2 regions of the Priestia sp. FSL W8-0001 genome follow, and region 2 is predicted to be linked to the other one. Evidence: a T-box and tRNA genes for the amino acid it is inferred to sense, from the RefSeq annotation. Region 2 holds a T-box; the other holds one or more tRNA genes.
The links. A T-box is a leader RNA that pairs with one kind of tRNA and senses whether it is charged. The one in region 2 lies ahead of MKZ18_RS17830 (valine--tRNA ligase), so its partner is inferred to be a tRNA-Val.

Region 1 (7,231 bases), 3.2 Mb from region 2:
AACTAAATGCTGGCAACTAAGATCAAGGGTTGCGCTCGTTGCGGGACTTAACCCAACATCTCACGACACGAGCTGACGACAACCATGCACCACCTGTCACTCTGTCCCCCGAAGGGGAACGCTCTATCTCTAGAGTTGTCAGAGGATGTCAAGACCTGGTAAGGTTCTTCGCGTTGCTTCGAATTAAACCACATGCTCCACCGCTTGTGCGGGCCCCCGTCAATTCCTTTGAGTTTCAGTCTTGCGACCGTACTCCCCAGGCGGAGTGCTTAATGCGTTAGCTGCAGCACTAAAGGGCGGAAACCCTCTAACACTTAGCACTCATCGTTTACGGCGTGGACTACCAGGGTATCTAATCCTGTTTGCTCCCCACGCTTTCGCGCCTCAGCGTCAGTTACAGACCAAAAAGCCGCCTTCGCCACTGGTGTTCCTCCACATCTCTACGCATTTCACCGCTACACGTGGAATTCCGCTTTTCTCTTCTGCACTCAAGTTCCCCAGTTTCCAATGACCCTCCACGGTTGAGCCGTGGGCTTTCACATCAGACTTAAGAAACCGCCTGCGCGCGCTTTACGCCCAATAATTCCGGATAACGCTTGCCACCTACGTATTACCGCGGCTGCTGGCACGTAGTTAGCCGTGGCTTTCTGGTTAGGTACCGTCAAGGTACAAGCAGTTACTCTTGTACTTGTTCTTCCCTAACAACAGAGTTTTACGACCCGAAAGCCTTCATCACTCACGCGGCGTTGCTCCGTCAGACTTTCGTCCATTGCGGAAGATTCCCTACTGCTGCCTCCCGTAGGAGTCTGGGCCGTGTCTCAGTCCCAGTGTGGCCGATCACCCTCTCAGGTCGGCTATGCATCGTTGCCTTGGTGAGCCGTTACCTCACCAACTAGCTAATGCACCGCGGGCCCATCTGTAAGTGATAGCCGAAACCATCTTTCAATTTTCTCTTATGCAAGAGAAAATGTTATCCGGTATTAGCTCCGGTTTCCCGGAGTTATCCCAGTCTTACAGGCAGGTTGCCCACGTGTTACTCACCCGTCCGCCGCTAACGTCATAGAAGCAAGCTTCTAATCAGTTCGCTCGACTTGCATGTATTAGGCACGCCGCCAGCGTTCATCCTGAGCCAGGATCAAACTCTCCGAAGAAATGTTTGACTTGCTCATAAAAGTTTAAAAAATTAACGTTGACGTTTGTCGCTTTGTTCAGTTTTCAAAGTTCAATTTGGTAATGGAGCGGGTGATGAGAATCGAACTCACGACATCAGCTTGGAAGGCTGAGGTTTTACCATTAAACTACACCCGCATATGGCGCGCCCGAGAGGAGTCGAACCCCTAACCTTTTGATCCGTAGTCAAACGCTCTATCCAATTGAGCTACGGGCGCATTATTTTCTATCGCTTCGTTAGCGACTTAACTATCTTATCATCTCTATTTGTTAGTGTCAATACCTTTTTTTGTTTTTTTGGTGCGGCCGAGAGGACTTGAACCTCCACGGGTTATTCACCCACTAGGCCCTCAACCTAGCGCGTCTGCCATTCCGCCACGACCGCTTAATAAAAAAGGTTAAAGATAAAAGTGCGGGTGAAGGGACTTGAACCCCCACGTCATAAAGACACTAGATCCTAAGTCTAGCGCGTCTGCCAATTCCGCCACACCCGCGTGTGTGTATTTAAAATGGTGAGCCATGAAGGACTCGAACCTTCGACCCTCTGATTAAAAGTCAGATGCTCTACCAACTGAGCTAATGGCTCTTGATGGCTGGGCTAGCTGGATTCGAACCAACGCATGACGGAGTCAAAGTCCGTTGCCTTACCGCTTGGCTATAGCCCAATCAAAAAGAAATGGCGGTCCCGACGGGAATCGAACCCGCGATCTCCTGCGTGACAGGCAGGCATGTTAACCGCTACACCACGGGACCATCCATACAGATGATATACAAACAAAATATGGAGGATGACGGGATCGAACCGCCGACCCCCTGCTTGTAAGGCAGGTGCTCTCCCAGCTGAGCTAATCCTCCGGAATTAAATCATAAATTATTCAAGCAAATATAATATGACCCGTACGGGATTCGAACCCGTGTTACCGCCGTGAAAGGGCGGTGTCTTAACCACTTGACCAACGGGCCATTATAAAATGGCGGAGAAGGAGGGATTTGAACCCTCGCGCCGCTTACACGACCTACACCCTTAGCAGGGGCGCCTCTTCAGCCTCTTGAGTACTTCCCCGTTATAATGGCTCCACAGGTAGGACTCGAACCTACGACCGATCGGTTAACAGCCGATTGCTCTACCACTGAGCTACTGTGGAATAGTGTTATCAGACTCATTAAAATTTACTATATTTTGACTTATTTGTCAATGTTTTTTCAAAAAATATTCAAGCACTTTTGAGTGCTTTATAAATTTATCATATGCCTTTTCCATAGTCAAGGGCTTACTCTAATTTTTTTAACATTCCACCGCAATAACCACAGAGATACTTTTGGAGATGAATCTTTCTTTTCCTTGTATATTTAATCTTACAACCAGTGCATTGATAAAGATGTACTGGACTATTTTGCTTTTTTGCTATGTTTTTTGCAAGTGGCTTGCAAAACCTAGGGGCACCTACTTCTTTCATTAATTGGCGAAAGTCTCGATCTCGATGTCCATATCCTTTGCCTTCTAAATGCAAATGGTAATGACATAGCTCATGTTTAATAATGTTAATAACCTCTTCTTGACCATGTTCTTCATAGTGACCATAGTTGATTTCAATATTAGAGTTATGAACAAGGTACCTTCCACCTGTTGCTCTTAGTCGTCTATTAAAATAAGCTTTATGTAAAAAAGGTTTGTGAAAAAATTTCATTGATATTTCTTCTACTAATTGTTGTAGTTCGTTGTTCTCCATTTTATTTCCTCCTTGTTATCACCTGACTAGCATGCATTGCATACATTTAATATTACATTATTTTTTATACATTTATATAAAAGGAGCGAATGCTGTGATGCCGATGTGGTTACAAAGACAAATGCAGCGTGCTTACTTACAGAGAGATTGTGCACAGATTCGACTATTAAACCAATGCTGGTTTTTTTACCGTAAAAACCACTCTTCAATGGACTAACCCCTACAATCCAATAGAAAAATCGCCCTGACATTAATGTCAGAGCAATTTTTCTGATGGATTTAGAAAGTAGCTTGTGGCGAAATCATTGTTAATGAAACTCTCCCTTTAGCAACATCTACACCTTCTACCCAAACAGTTACCACATCTCCGACAGAAACAACATCTAGCGGGTGTTTTACATACTTGGTTGTTAATTTTGAAATATGAACCAACCCGTCCTGCTTTACACCGATATCTATAAACGCACCAAAATCCACCACATTGCGTACGGTTCCTTCAAGTTGAAGACCTTTCGATAAATCCTCCAGTTGCAAAATATCTTTTTTCAAGAGCGGCTTTGGCAAATCGTCCCTAGGGTCTCTCCCTGGCTGTACTAGCGCTTGAATAATATCTTTTAAAGTAAACTCTCCAACTCCTAGCTCTTCTGAAAGATCAGAAATAGATAAGCTATTTAATGCTTCTTTTAATTCATCTGTTCCAAGATAATCATAAGTTAAATTCACCTTATCTAGCAATTCATTCACGTAACCATAGCTCTCAGGATGAATACTCGTTTGATCTAGCGGCTCTTGGCCATCAATAATTCGCAGGAAGCCAATACATTGTTCATATGTTTTAGCACCTAATCTCGGAATCTTTTTCAGTTCCTTTCGGCTTTTCAGCTTGCCATTTTCTTCTCGATAACGAATAATATTTTGAGCGACCGTCTTATTAAGACCTGACACATATTGAAGCAAAGAAGAAGAAGCCGTATTTACATTCACTCCCACCTGGTTTACTACTGTTTCCACCACGAACGTTAATGAATCATTTAGCTGCTTTTGAGAAACATCATGCTGATATTGTCCAACACCAACTGATTTTGGATCGATTTTAACAAGTTCGGCAAGCGGATCTTGTAACCTTCTCCCAATTGAGACTGCACTTCTTTCTTCCACCTGAAAGTTTGGGAACTCGTCCCTAGCGATGTCAGAAGCAGAATAAACGCTAGCACCCGCTTCATTTACGATTAAATAAAAAATATTTCTAGATTGATGTTGCAAAATCTCCGCAATAAACTGTTCTGTCTCTCTAGAAGCTGTACCGTTTCCGATTGCTACCATTTCAATTGAAAATTTTTCAATGATTTCAGTTACTTGCTTTACACTTTCTACTTTTTTATTAACAGGAGGATGCGGGTAAATAACATCAATCTTGAGCACTTTTCCTGTTTCATCAATAACTGCCAGCTTACACCCAGTTCGATACGCAGGATCTACAGCCAGGACAACCTTTCCTTTTAGAGGCGGTTGAAGAAGTAGCTTTCTCAAATTCTCGGAAAAGATATGTATAGCCTGTGCTTCAGCTCTCTCTGTTAGCTCTTTTCGAATCTCTCGTTCGATAGCAGGAGCAATTAGCCGCTTATATGCATCTGTAATCGCTTCTTCTACTAATGAGACAACAGACGATTTCGTATTTTTAACAAATCCTTTTTGTATGTATCTAAAAATGCCTTCTGTAGATACGTTAATGGATACTTTTAATATCCCGTCTTTTTCCCCTCTATTCATAGCTAACACGCGATGAGGAACAATCTTGCTTACAGATTCCTTATACTCATAATACATTTCATATACATTTTTTTCATCTTTTTCATGAGCTCTAGCTTCGGTTTCAATAACGCCATGTTTAAACGTATAGTCTCGAATCCACTGACGATAGGAAGGCTCGTCAGATATAATCTCCGCGATGATATCTTGAGCACCCTGTACGGCATCCTCCACGCTATCGACACCTTTTTCCGTAGATATGTATAGCTGTGCTTTCTCTTTAACTGCTTCTAAAGGAAATGTTAAAATCCATTGAGCAAAAGGCTCTAATCCTTTTTCTTTTGCAACAGTTGCTTTAGTTCTTCGCTTTTGTTTATAAGGTCTATATAAATCTTCCACTTGCTGTAACTTTGTTGCTTTTGCAATACTTGTAGCCAGCTCATCCGTTAGCTTTCCTTGCTCTTCAATCAAGCGGATAACTTCTTCTTTTCGGGTATTTAAGTTCGTTAAGTATGTCCACTCGTCTAAGATTGCTCGAATTTGCACTTCATCAAGAGATCCTGTTTGTTCCTTACGGTAACGAGCAATAAACGGAACTGTATTTCCCGCTTCAATTAAATTTATTACATTCTTTACTTGCTTTAAAGGAAGGTTTACTTGATCACTTACATGCTTCATTACATCAGTTGTTTGCACTTTTGCTATGGCCGTCAACTCAATCTCTCCTAGCAATGTTTTCTTTTAATTGTAACAAAACTCACATGTATTAGCACATGTGAGTTAAAGTTTTACATCATTAATTTGTTTGTAGCTCTCCCAATATGAATGTTACATCGTCTTTGTGAGAAGATAGTTTCGCTTTCAGTTGAGCGGATAATTGCTCTATGTTCATCCGAGAACTAAAAAAGGCTCTAACTTCTTTTAAATCTAATCCATCCGTATGAATTAAAAACTGAGAGTTCGGTTCATATGGAAAAGTCTGAACCTGAATTTTTTGTTTTCGACCTGATAAAAACCCTTTTACAGGTAAAGGATACGTAAGATTTCCGTCTGGGGCATATAGATAAAAACGAATATTACCTACGTTCGTGTACGAAAAATGCCCGCTGCGTTTATCAAACTTCAATAGAGCAACAGCGGCTCCTCTCGTCCCTTTAGTCACATCATTACACAGCATCATTAAATCATCAAGCTCAAGATTATGATTTTGCTTCGCAGTTTGAATGACAGCATCGGACGCTATTTTTGCATGTTCACCGCTTCCTAACCCATCCGCAATGGCACATAAGAAATAATCGCTAGTTTCTTTGATATAAAAGCCGTCACCACAACAGGTGTTTCCATCTTTAGGTGTTTGATGAGTGGCTGTTTTTATGAAAGATTGATTAGCAGATATACGATTCGTCACTTTTTATACTCCGCTTCGGTTAAGTCTGTTCGAGCCGCATTTCGAAGCTTATCAAGAGCTCTTCTCTGAAGACGCGACACATGCATTTGAGAAATACCTAATTTCTCACCAGCTTCTTTTTGACTCAGGTTCTCAATGAAGGTATAGCGAATGACTTCTCTTTCTCGCTCGCTTAAAACATGTAAAATCTTCTCCAAGACCAATCTTTGGTCGGTTTTCTCATAGCCTGCTTCTTTTTCACCAACTAAATCTAGAATAGTTACGGTACTGCCATCAGAATCCGCTTCAATGGAGTGGTCAACAGAGAGCGCTTGGTAGCTTTGCCCCATTTCCATCGTCTCTAAAACTTCTTCTTCCGTGACTCCAATATAATCAGCAATCTCTTGCACTTGAGGAGAGCGCTGTAATTGGGTTGTCAACTCTTCAACAGCTGCTTTAATTTTCGGACCTAATTCTTTAATTCGACGAGGAACATGCACGCTCCACGTTTTGTCACGTAAGAATCGTTTTATCTCACCAATGATTGTCGGAACAGCAAACGACTCAAAGCTTCTTCCAAACGAAGGATCATATCTACGAATTGCACCTAAAAGGCCTAACATACCAACTTGCACAATATCCTCATGCAAACTTCGGCCTTTTGAATAACGACGGGCAATCGATTCAACAAGATTTTTATAGTGAATAACGAGCTCACTTTGTGCTTCTTCATCTTGGAATTTTTGAAAACGCTCAATTCGTTCCTGAACTTGTTCTTTAGTTAATTTCATAGGTTGAGACTGTGTTTTCATCACTCTCCACCTGCTCTCTTTGCAAATACTTTGTCATCATGAGGGTAACACCTTTAGAATTCATCATTTTCACTTCATCCATGAGCGTCTCAATTAAATATAAGCCTAATCCACCTTCTGGCAGCATCTCAACTTCTTTCGCTGTCTCGTAAGGCCCGATTTTCTCTTTTAATTCTTCAAAGTTAAAGCTTTCACCTTTATCAACCACCATAATTTCTAAGCGGTCAGAAAAAAGGCCAAAACCTACCTTAACTTCACCATTTTCATCTTCTTTGTAAGCATGCTGAACAGCATTCGTACACGCTTCACTTATTGCAATCTTCATGTCTTCAATATCATCATAAGAGAAGCCCATACGGTTTGCCACTCCTGACAAAGTTAGG
Region 2 (7,231 bases):
GTAGCCAATAAACATCATTTTGAATAGCGTAATGGGATGAATGGAAGGACGTCCATTGTCTTCACAATAATAAGGAAGAAGCTTTTCTTCAATAAAGCTAAAATCAATTGTCGCTTCAATTGTACGCAAAAAGTGATTGGCAGGAACTAAATCTTCTACAGAAACCATCACTTGTTCATCTCGATGATTTTTAAGTGCACCCATCATGTTTCATCAACTCCAGTCTTTTTTTATCAGTGTTACCACTGATAAAAAAAGACAGACATAAAAAAGCTGTTGAGAACAAAGTTTCTCAACAGCCTGCAAAAAGCGCTGCTTCACAAGCAGCGCTTTTTTCTATTATTCCCCGCGCAATTCGACAATACGCGCTTGAACAGCTTCACGTTTTTCAACATAATCCTGTTCTTTTTGGCGCTCTTCTTCTACTACTTTTGCCGGTGCTTTTGCGATAAAACCTTGATTTCCAAGTTTCTTTTGAACACGCTCCACTTCTTTATTCAGCTTATCGTATTCTTTTTCAAGGCGCGCAATTTCCTCTTCAATGTTAATTAACCCTTCAAGAGGTAGAATTAATTCAGCTCCTGTTACAACAGCTGTCATTGCTTTTTCGTCTAAAGAGATTTCCGTAGAAATTGCAAGCTCACTTGGATTACAGAATTTCTCGATGTATGCACGATTTTTCTCAAGCTGCGCTTGAATCGCTTCATCTTTTGCTTTAATGAACAAGCGTACTTGCTTGCTCATTGGCGTATTTACTTCCGCACGAATATTACGCACTGAACGAATGATGTCTACAAGTAAGCGCATTTCGTTTGCCGCTTCTTTATTTGTTAGCTCTGGGCGTACTTCTGGCCATTTCGCTACCGTAATCGATTCGCCTTCATGCGGCAAGCTTTGCCAAATTTCCTCGGTAATAAACGGCATAAATGGATGTAAAAGTCGCATTGTGTTGTCTAACACATACGCTAAGATTGAACGAGTTGTTTTCTTAGCCGCTTCGTCTTCTCCATATAGAGGTAGCTTTGCCATTTCAATATACCAGTCGCAGAAGTCATCCCAGATAAAGTTATAAAGCACGCGTCCTACTTCGCCGAACTCATACTTATCAGCTAGCTTCGTTACGCTTTCAATTGTTTCATTTAAGCGTGTTAAAATCCACTCATCCGCTACTGATTTCTCACCCGACATATCAAGTTCTTCAAACGTAATGCCATCCATATTCATTAATGCAAAGCGAGATGCATTCCAAATTTTATTAGCAAAGTTCCAAGTTGCTTCAACCTTTTCAAAGCTAAAGCGTAAATCTTGTCCCGGTGAACTTCCCGTTGATAAGAAGTAGCGAAGTGAATCGGCACCGTACTTCTCAATCACTTCCATCGGATCTACACCGTTTCCAAGAGATTTACTCACCTTACGGCCTTGCTCGTCACGTACAAGTCCGTGAATTAATACGTCGTCAAATGGACGCTTGCCTGTAAATTCAAGACCTTGGAAAATCATGCGAGATACCCAGAAGAAGATGATGTCATAGCCCGTTACAAGCGCATTTGTTGGATAGTAGCGCTGGAAGTCAATCGATTCCACGTCCGGCCAACCCATCGTTGAAAATGGCCATAAAGCTGAACTAAACCACGTATCAAGTACGTCTGAATCTTGCTCCCAGTTTTCAATATCTGCTGGAGGCTCATGATCAACGTGCACTTCTCCAGTTTCTTTATGATACCAAGCTGGAATACGGTGTCCCCACCAAAGCTGACGTGAAATACACCAGTCGCGAATATTCTCCATCCAGTGTAGGTACGTTTTTTCAAAGCGATCTGGAACAAACTGAACCTTTTCTTCGCTTTTTTGAAGTTCAACTGCCTGATCAGCCAGGGGCTGCATTTTCACGAACCACTGCGTTGATAAGTAAGGCTCGACCACAGCTCCACTACGTTCACTGTGACCTACAGAGTGCATGTGATCTTCAATTTCAAATAAAATGCCATCTTCTTGTAAATCTTTTACGATTTGTTTACGACATTCAAAGCGATCCATACCTTCATATTTTCCTGCTTTGTCGTTCATTGTACCGTCTTGATTCATCACAAGAATGCGTTCTAAATTGTGGCGGTTCCCAATTTCAAAGTCGTTTGGATCATGAGCAGGTGTAATCTTCACAGCGCCTGAGCCAAACTCCATGTCTACATAATCGTCACCAACGATAGGAATTTCACGACCTACAATCGGAAGCTTAACTGTTTTACCAATTAAATGCTTATAGCGTTCGTCTTCAGGATGAACAGCAACTGCCGTATCACCTAGCATTGTTTCCGGACGTGTTGTTGCAATTTCAATATGCCCAGAACCGTCGGCAAGCGGATAGCGCATATGGTAAAATGCACCTTGCACATCCTTATAGATAACCTCAATATCAGACAGGGCTGTTTTTGTTGCTGGATCCCAGTTGATAATATATTCACCGCGGTAGATTAAGCCTTTTTTATATAGCTTAACAAATACTTCACGAACGGCTTTTGATAAGCCTTCATCTAACGTAAAGCGCTCGCGAGAATAATCTAAGCCAAGGCCTAGCTTGGACCACTGCTGACGAATAAAGCTGGCATATTCTTCTTTCCACTTCCACGTTTCTTCTACAAACTTCTCACGCCCTAAGTCATAACGGCTTTTTCCTTCTTGACGAAGCTTTTCTTCTACTTTTGCTTGCGTAGCGATACCGGCGTGATCCATTCCAGGCAACCATAGAACGTCATAGCCCTGCATGCGCTTCATACGCGTTAAAATGTCTTGTAACGTTGTATCCCAAGCATGCCCTAGATGAAGTTTACCCGTTACGTTTGGCGGTGGGATCACGATTGTGTAGGGCTCTTTCTCAGCATCGTTTGTTGCTTCAAAAAACTTCCCATCCAACCAATATTGATAGCGATTTTCTTCAACAGATTTTGGGTCATACTTCGTTGAAAGCTTTACTTCCTGTTCTGACATACTCTGTACCTCCATGTATAATTTCTTATATAGCTTTCGATATGCGAAAGCTCGAATGAACATAAAAAAACTCCTTCTTCCATAAAAGGACGAAAGGAGTTGATTTCGCGGTACCACCTTTTTTTATAGACTTCTCCCGTAAAGACGTCTATACACTTCATTTCATAACGGTTCATTAACCGGTTTCTTCTACTTAGACCAAAGTCTGTTCAAAAAAACTACTCATAGGCGACCTTCCAAATAAGCTTTCCTAAGAAATCTTTCAGCTGCTGATTTCTCTCTCTAAAGGTGCTTTATTTTGTACTCTTCCTACTCACTGTATGTTCATATGATTTTCTCTTAATTATACTATATGAAAAAATATGAATTCGTCAATAATCTTCTCCATTTTTTTCTCATTCTATTCACAAACACGCCAGATCTTACGAAAAAAACTGAACACCTAGCGCCCATGATTCATACATTATTATGTAACGGCCTGCAAGCAGGAAAGGAGCATATGAAGTATGAAAAAACGAATTAACTTACAGTTTAACTCTTATCAAGTACAGCGCTGGTTTAAAACGATTGGCGCAGCGTGTGCCCAATTCATCATTCCCCTGACGATTATTCAAGGAATTCGAACGCTTTTTTTCCCCACCACGTTCGATGTTTTCCTTCTTGCTATTTTTTCACTCATCACTATTGTTCTCTATCTAGAATGGATGTAAAAAAGAGTTTGGGACATAACAAAATGATTGCTTCTAAAAGACGAACACTAGCTGTTCCCATCTCTTTAGTTTGTCTCAACACGTTCGTTCCATTGCGCTACGGTCACTCGCTTTCCGCAGGAGTCGAGTGTCCTACGCTCCATTCCACCCTGTTTCCAACATTGTTTTCACAATCAACCAAAAAACCTGAACGATTAAAAGTGATGAACTCTCAATCGTTCAGGTATAGTAAGGACTGAACTACTTATGTCTCAGTCTCATTAGCAGCCGCTTCTGCTGCTATTTTTTTCTGTTGATCTACTTCAAAGATTTTAATATTGACCTGTTCAATATTTTTTGTTAGCCAGTATGCTCGAATCAACGATTGCATATGTTCAAGCTCAGTTTTATACCGCTGGTGACGATACTGCATGATGCACTGATATAAAGGTTCTGGAAAAGCAAGATATGAATGCAAAAGTAAACGTTCCTCTTCTCTCAGTGCAAAATGCTTCTCGTATGTTGCGAACCATTCATAGCTATCTAAGCTCGTTAATGGATATGTGCGTAGCGTTCGCAAATAAAATGAGACAAGATCATGAATCGGTGAAGCCTCACGCGCTTGCTCTAAATTAATAAAAAAGCCATTCCCGCGTTCATCGTATAAAAAATGCTTTGCCGACAGCTTTCCATGAATCGTCACAAGTCGGATTTTTTCTTTTTCTTCCATTTCGGTGTTCCATTCATCTAACCGACTAAACCCAAATTCCATAGCCCGCATCATTTCATAATACACGGTACAAAAATGAAGTTCAAAAGGGGACATATACACCTTTTTTTCACATTCCATTACATACTCTTCAAGCTCTTTTTGACGGTCTTCCCACGTTGTTTTTAATCCCGTATAGTGCGTTTCAATATCTTTCTTTTTAACTTCAACTTCTTTTGAAGAAGTACCATGAAGCTTTGCTAACTCTTGAAATAATTTATGATATCTTACATCCCGTTCGTCAGAAGGTGTATTAGGAAGCCAAGGCATCAAATAATAACCTTTGTTTTGGTGGGTTACCACAGGCGAACCTTGCCTGGATTGATAAATAGGGACAAACCCCATCCATCCTTTATGCTGAAGATTTTGAAGACTTCTAATAAAATCATGACTTCTAATTTCAGCTTCCTCTACTTCTTTTAAGGCATAGACTCCGCTTTTGGTATAGACTTTCTTTACCTTCCCGTAGTCTTCGATAAAATCAATTTCAAGCTGATACTGCTTTAGGAGTTCATGATAATTAACAGGTTCCTGATAGTTCATACTCACACCTCCTTGTTACTTTCTATGCATTAAACATTCATTTATACACAAAGAAAACAGTTAAGACGTAGCAGAAGTCAAAACTGTTTTCTATTGCTATTTTACTTAACAGGAATGTTTAGGATGCTTCCTTCTTCTAACTCTTGCTCGTCTTCTAAATCATTTACTCTTAAAAGACTCTGTACGTTTGTATCATAGCGTTCAGCAATCGTATCAAGCGAGTCTCCACTTTGGACAATGCATAAGCGCCATGTCGCTTGTTTCTCTTCCTCACGAGAAAATAGCTTTGTTAAATACAGCGCATTTTCCGCACGGTTTGAAGCCGATTCCTCTTCCTTTCGAAACTCTACTACAATTTCATTTTCTTCCTGCTCTTTTTCTTCATAATGTGCTATCTCCGTTTCTTCTTCGCCCCAACTGGACGCATCTTCACGTGCTTGAAACAGCTCAATTACATTATCTTCGCGTTCTTCTTCCGCTTCTTCTTTTTTCACTTCTACTTCAAACGGTTCATACACATCTTCTTCGTACTTTACTAACGTTTCTTTTGGTTCTTCTTTACGGAAAACGGACGAAAAATAGTTCTGCACCTCGGCTTCTTTTTCAACTTCCTTTACGTCCATTTCTTCCTCAACAGAAGCGTTACGATAAGAAGCTTCAAGCTCTTCTTCATGTTTTGCTTCTTCTTCAACAGAAGTATTACGGTAAGGAACTTCAAGTTCTTTTTCTTCTTCTACTTCTTCAACAGCAGTGTTGCGGTAAGAAGCTTCAAGCTCTTCTTCATGTTTTGCTTCTTCTTCAACAGAAGTATTACGGTAAGGAACTTCAAGTTCTTTTTCTTCTACTTCTTCAACAGCAGTGTTGCGGTAAGAAGCTTCAAGCTCTTCTTCATGTTTTGCTTCTGGTTCTTCAATTTCTGCCCAACCTTTTTCCTCTTCTCTTACGTGACTTTGCTGTTCACCGTAAAGACCCGTAATCGATAAATCCGCCATTAGCTGTAGGCAATCCGATTCTGGTAACTCATAATCAAATAAATCAATTGATACATAAACATCTTCCATATTCTGAATACGATTTTTAGGAATCGTAATGTCAACAGGGAAGGCATGTGATAGTTCAGCTGTACCATCTTCTCTAACAAGCACTGATTCAACGTGCTTTTCGTTTGTATATTCGCGCAAAGAGTGTGCTTCCTCTTCTAACGTTTCATATTCACCTGTTAGCAATAAAGCTCCACGAATGGAGACATATTGATCATATTCTTGGATTGCGACCTGAGGCTCTAAGGAGATTGATAAAAGCTGAGACACTTCCTGTCCCTTTTGAAACCATACTGATTCTTCTACTGAAAAACGCAGACCCGATAAATTATCCTGCGACAAATTGCTCTCCCCCTTCCAACACCTTACAAAATAGCGTTGTCATTAAAGATGTATGAAAGTGAAAAATAAAATATGTCTTTAAAAGCAAAAAAGCTTACGTTTATCACGTAAGCTCTTTGGATTATGAACGAAGTTTAGCAAAGGCTTTTTCAGCAGCTTGGATTGTAAATTCAATATCTGCATCCGCATGAGAAGTCGATAAAAACATACCTTCAAATTGAGAAGGTGGTAAAAAGACTCCTTCATTCGCCATTTCACGATAGTACTTGCTAAAGTATTCAAGATTTGATGTTTTCGCTGTCTCATAGTTAATTACGTCTTCGTTTGTGAAGAACAAGCCAATCATAGAGCCAGCTCGATTAATTGTATGAGGCACTTCATATTTTGCCGCGGCTGCTTTTAGACCTTCTTCAAGGCGATCTGCTTTTCTAGAAAATTCATCATACGACTGTGGCGTTAACTGCGTTAGCGTCTCATAACCTGCCGTCATGGCAAGTGGGTTTCCAGAAAGCGTACCCGCTTGGTAAATTGGACCACTCGGTGCTACTCGCTCCATAATCTCCGCTTTACCACCGTAAGCACCAACCGGAAGGCCACCACCAATTACTTTTCCTAAGCAAGTTAAATCAGGCGTTACGTTATAGTAACCTTGCGCACAGTTATACGCTACTCGGAAGCCTGTCATCACTTCATCAAAAATTAACAGTGAGCCATAGTCAGATGTAATTTCACGAAGCCCTTCTAAAAATCCAAGCTGAGGTGGTACTACTCCCATATTACCAGCTACTGGCTCAACAATAACACCCGCAATATCTTCACCAAACTGCTCAAACGCATACTTTACGCTTTTTAAATCATTATAA

Region 1: it has a tRNA-Val gene. The T-box ahead of MKZ18_RS17830 (valine--tRNA ligase) is inferred to sense a tRNA for this amino acid. The anticodon was not compared.

Annotation. Positions count from the first base shown of each region.
Region 1 covers NZ_JBBPAL010000001.1:207,724-214,954, reverse strand. The annotation lists rRNA gene MKZ18_RS01250 (16S ribosomal RNA) at 1-1,151, opposite strand, end outside; tRNA gene MKZ18_RS01245 (tRNA-Gly) at 1,235-1,308, opposite strand; tRNA gene MKZ18_RS01240 (tRNA-Arg) at 1,312-1,388, opposite strand; tRNA gene MKZ18_RS01235 (tRNA-Leu) at 1,469-1,555, opposite strand; tRNA gene MKZ18_RS01230 (tRNA-Leu) at 1,582-1,664, opposite strand; tRNA gene MKZ18_RS01225 (tRNA-Lys) at 1,681-1,756, opposite strand; tRNA gene MKZ18_RS01220 (tRNA-Gln) at 1,761-1,835, opposite strand; tRNA gene MKZ18_RS01215 (tRNA-Asp) at 1,848-1,923, opposite strand; tRNA gene MKZ18_RS01210 (tRNA-Val) at 1,953-2,025, opposite strand; tRNA gene MKZ18_RS01205 (tRNA-Glu) at 2,062-2,133, opposite strand; tRNA gene MKZ18_RS01200 (tRNA-Ser) at 2,143-2,233, opposite strand; tRNA gene MKZ18_RS01195 (tRNA-Asn) at 2,241-2,315, opposite strand; gene MKZ18_RS01190 (SprT family protein) at 2,442-2,900, opposite strand; gene cmpA (cortex morphogenetic protein CmpA) at 2,998-3,117, shown strand; gene MKZ18_RS01180 (Tex family protein) at 3,180-5,327, opposite strand; gene MKZ18_RS01175 (PP2C family serine/threonine-protein phosphatase) at 5,446-6,057, opposite strand; gene sigB (RNA polymerase sigma factor SigB) at 6,054-6,848, opposite strand; gene rsbW (anti-sigma B factor RsbW) at 6,814-7,231, opposite strand, start outside.
Region 2 covers NZ_JBBPAL010000001.1:3,369,503-3,376,733, forward strand. The annotation lists partial or broken gene MKZ18_RS17825 (IS1182 family transposase) at 1-207, opposite strand, end outside; gene MKZ18_RS17830 (valine--tRNA ligase) at 340-2,985, opposite strand; T-box leader at 3,068-3,311, opposite strand; gene MKZ18_RS17835 (hypothetical protein) at 3,492-3,695, shown strand; gene ysxE (spore coat protein YsxE) at 3,940-4,986, opposite strand; gene spoVID (stage VI sporulation protein D) at 5,088-6,368, opposite strand; gene hemL (glutamate-1-semialdehyde 2,1-aminomutase) at 6,490-7,231, opposite strand, start outside.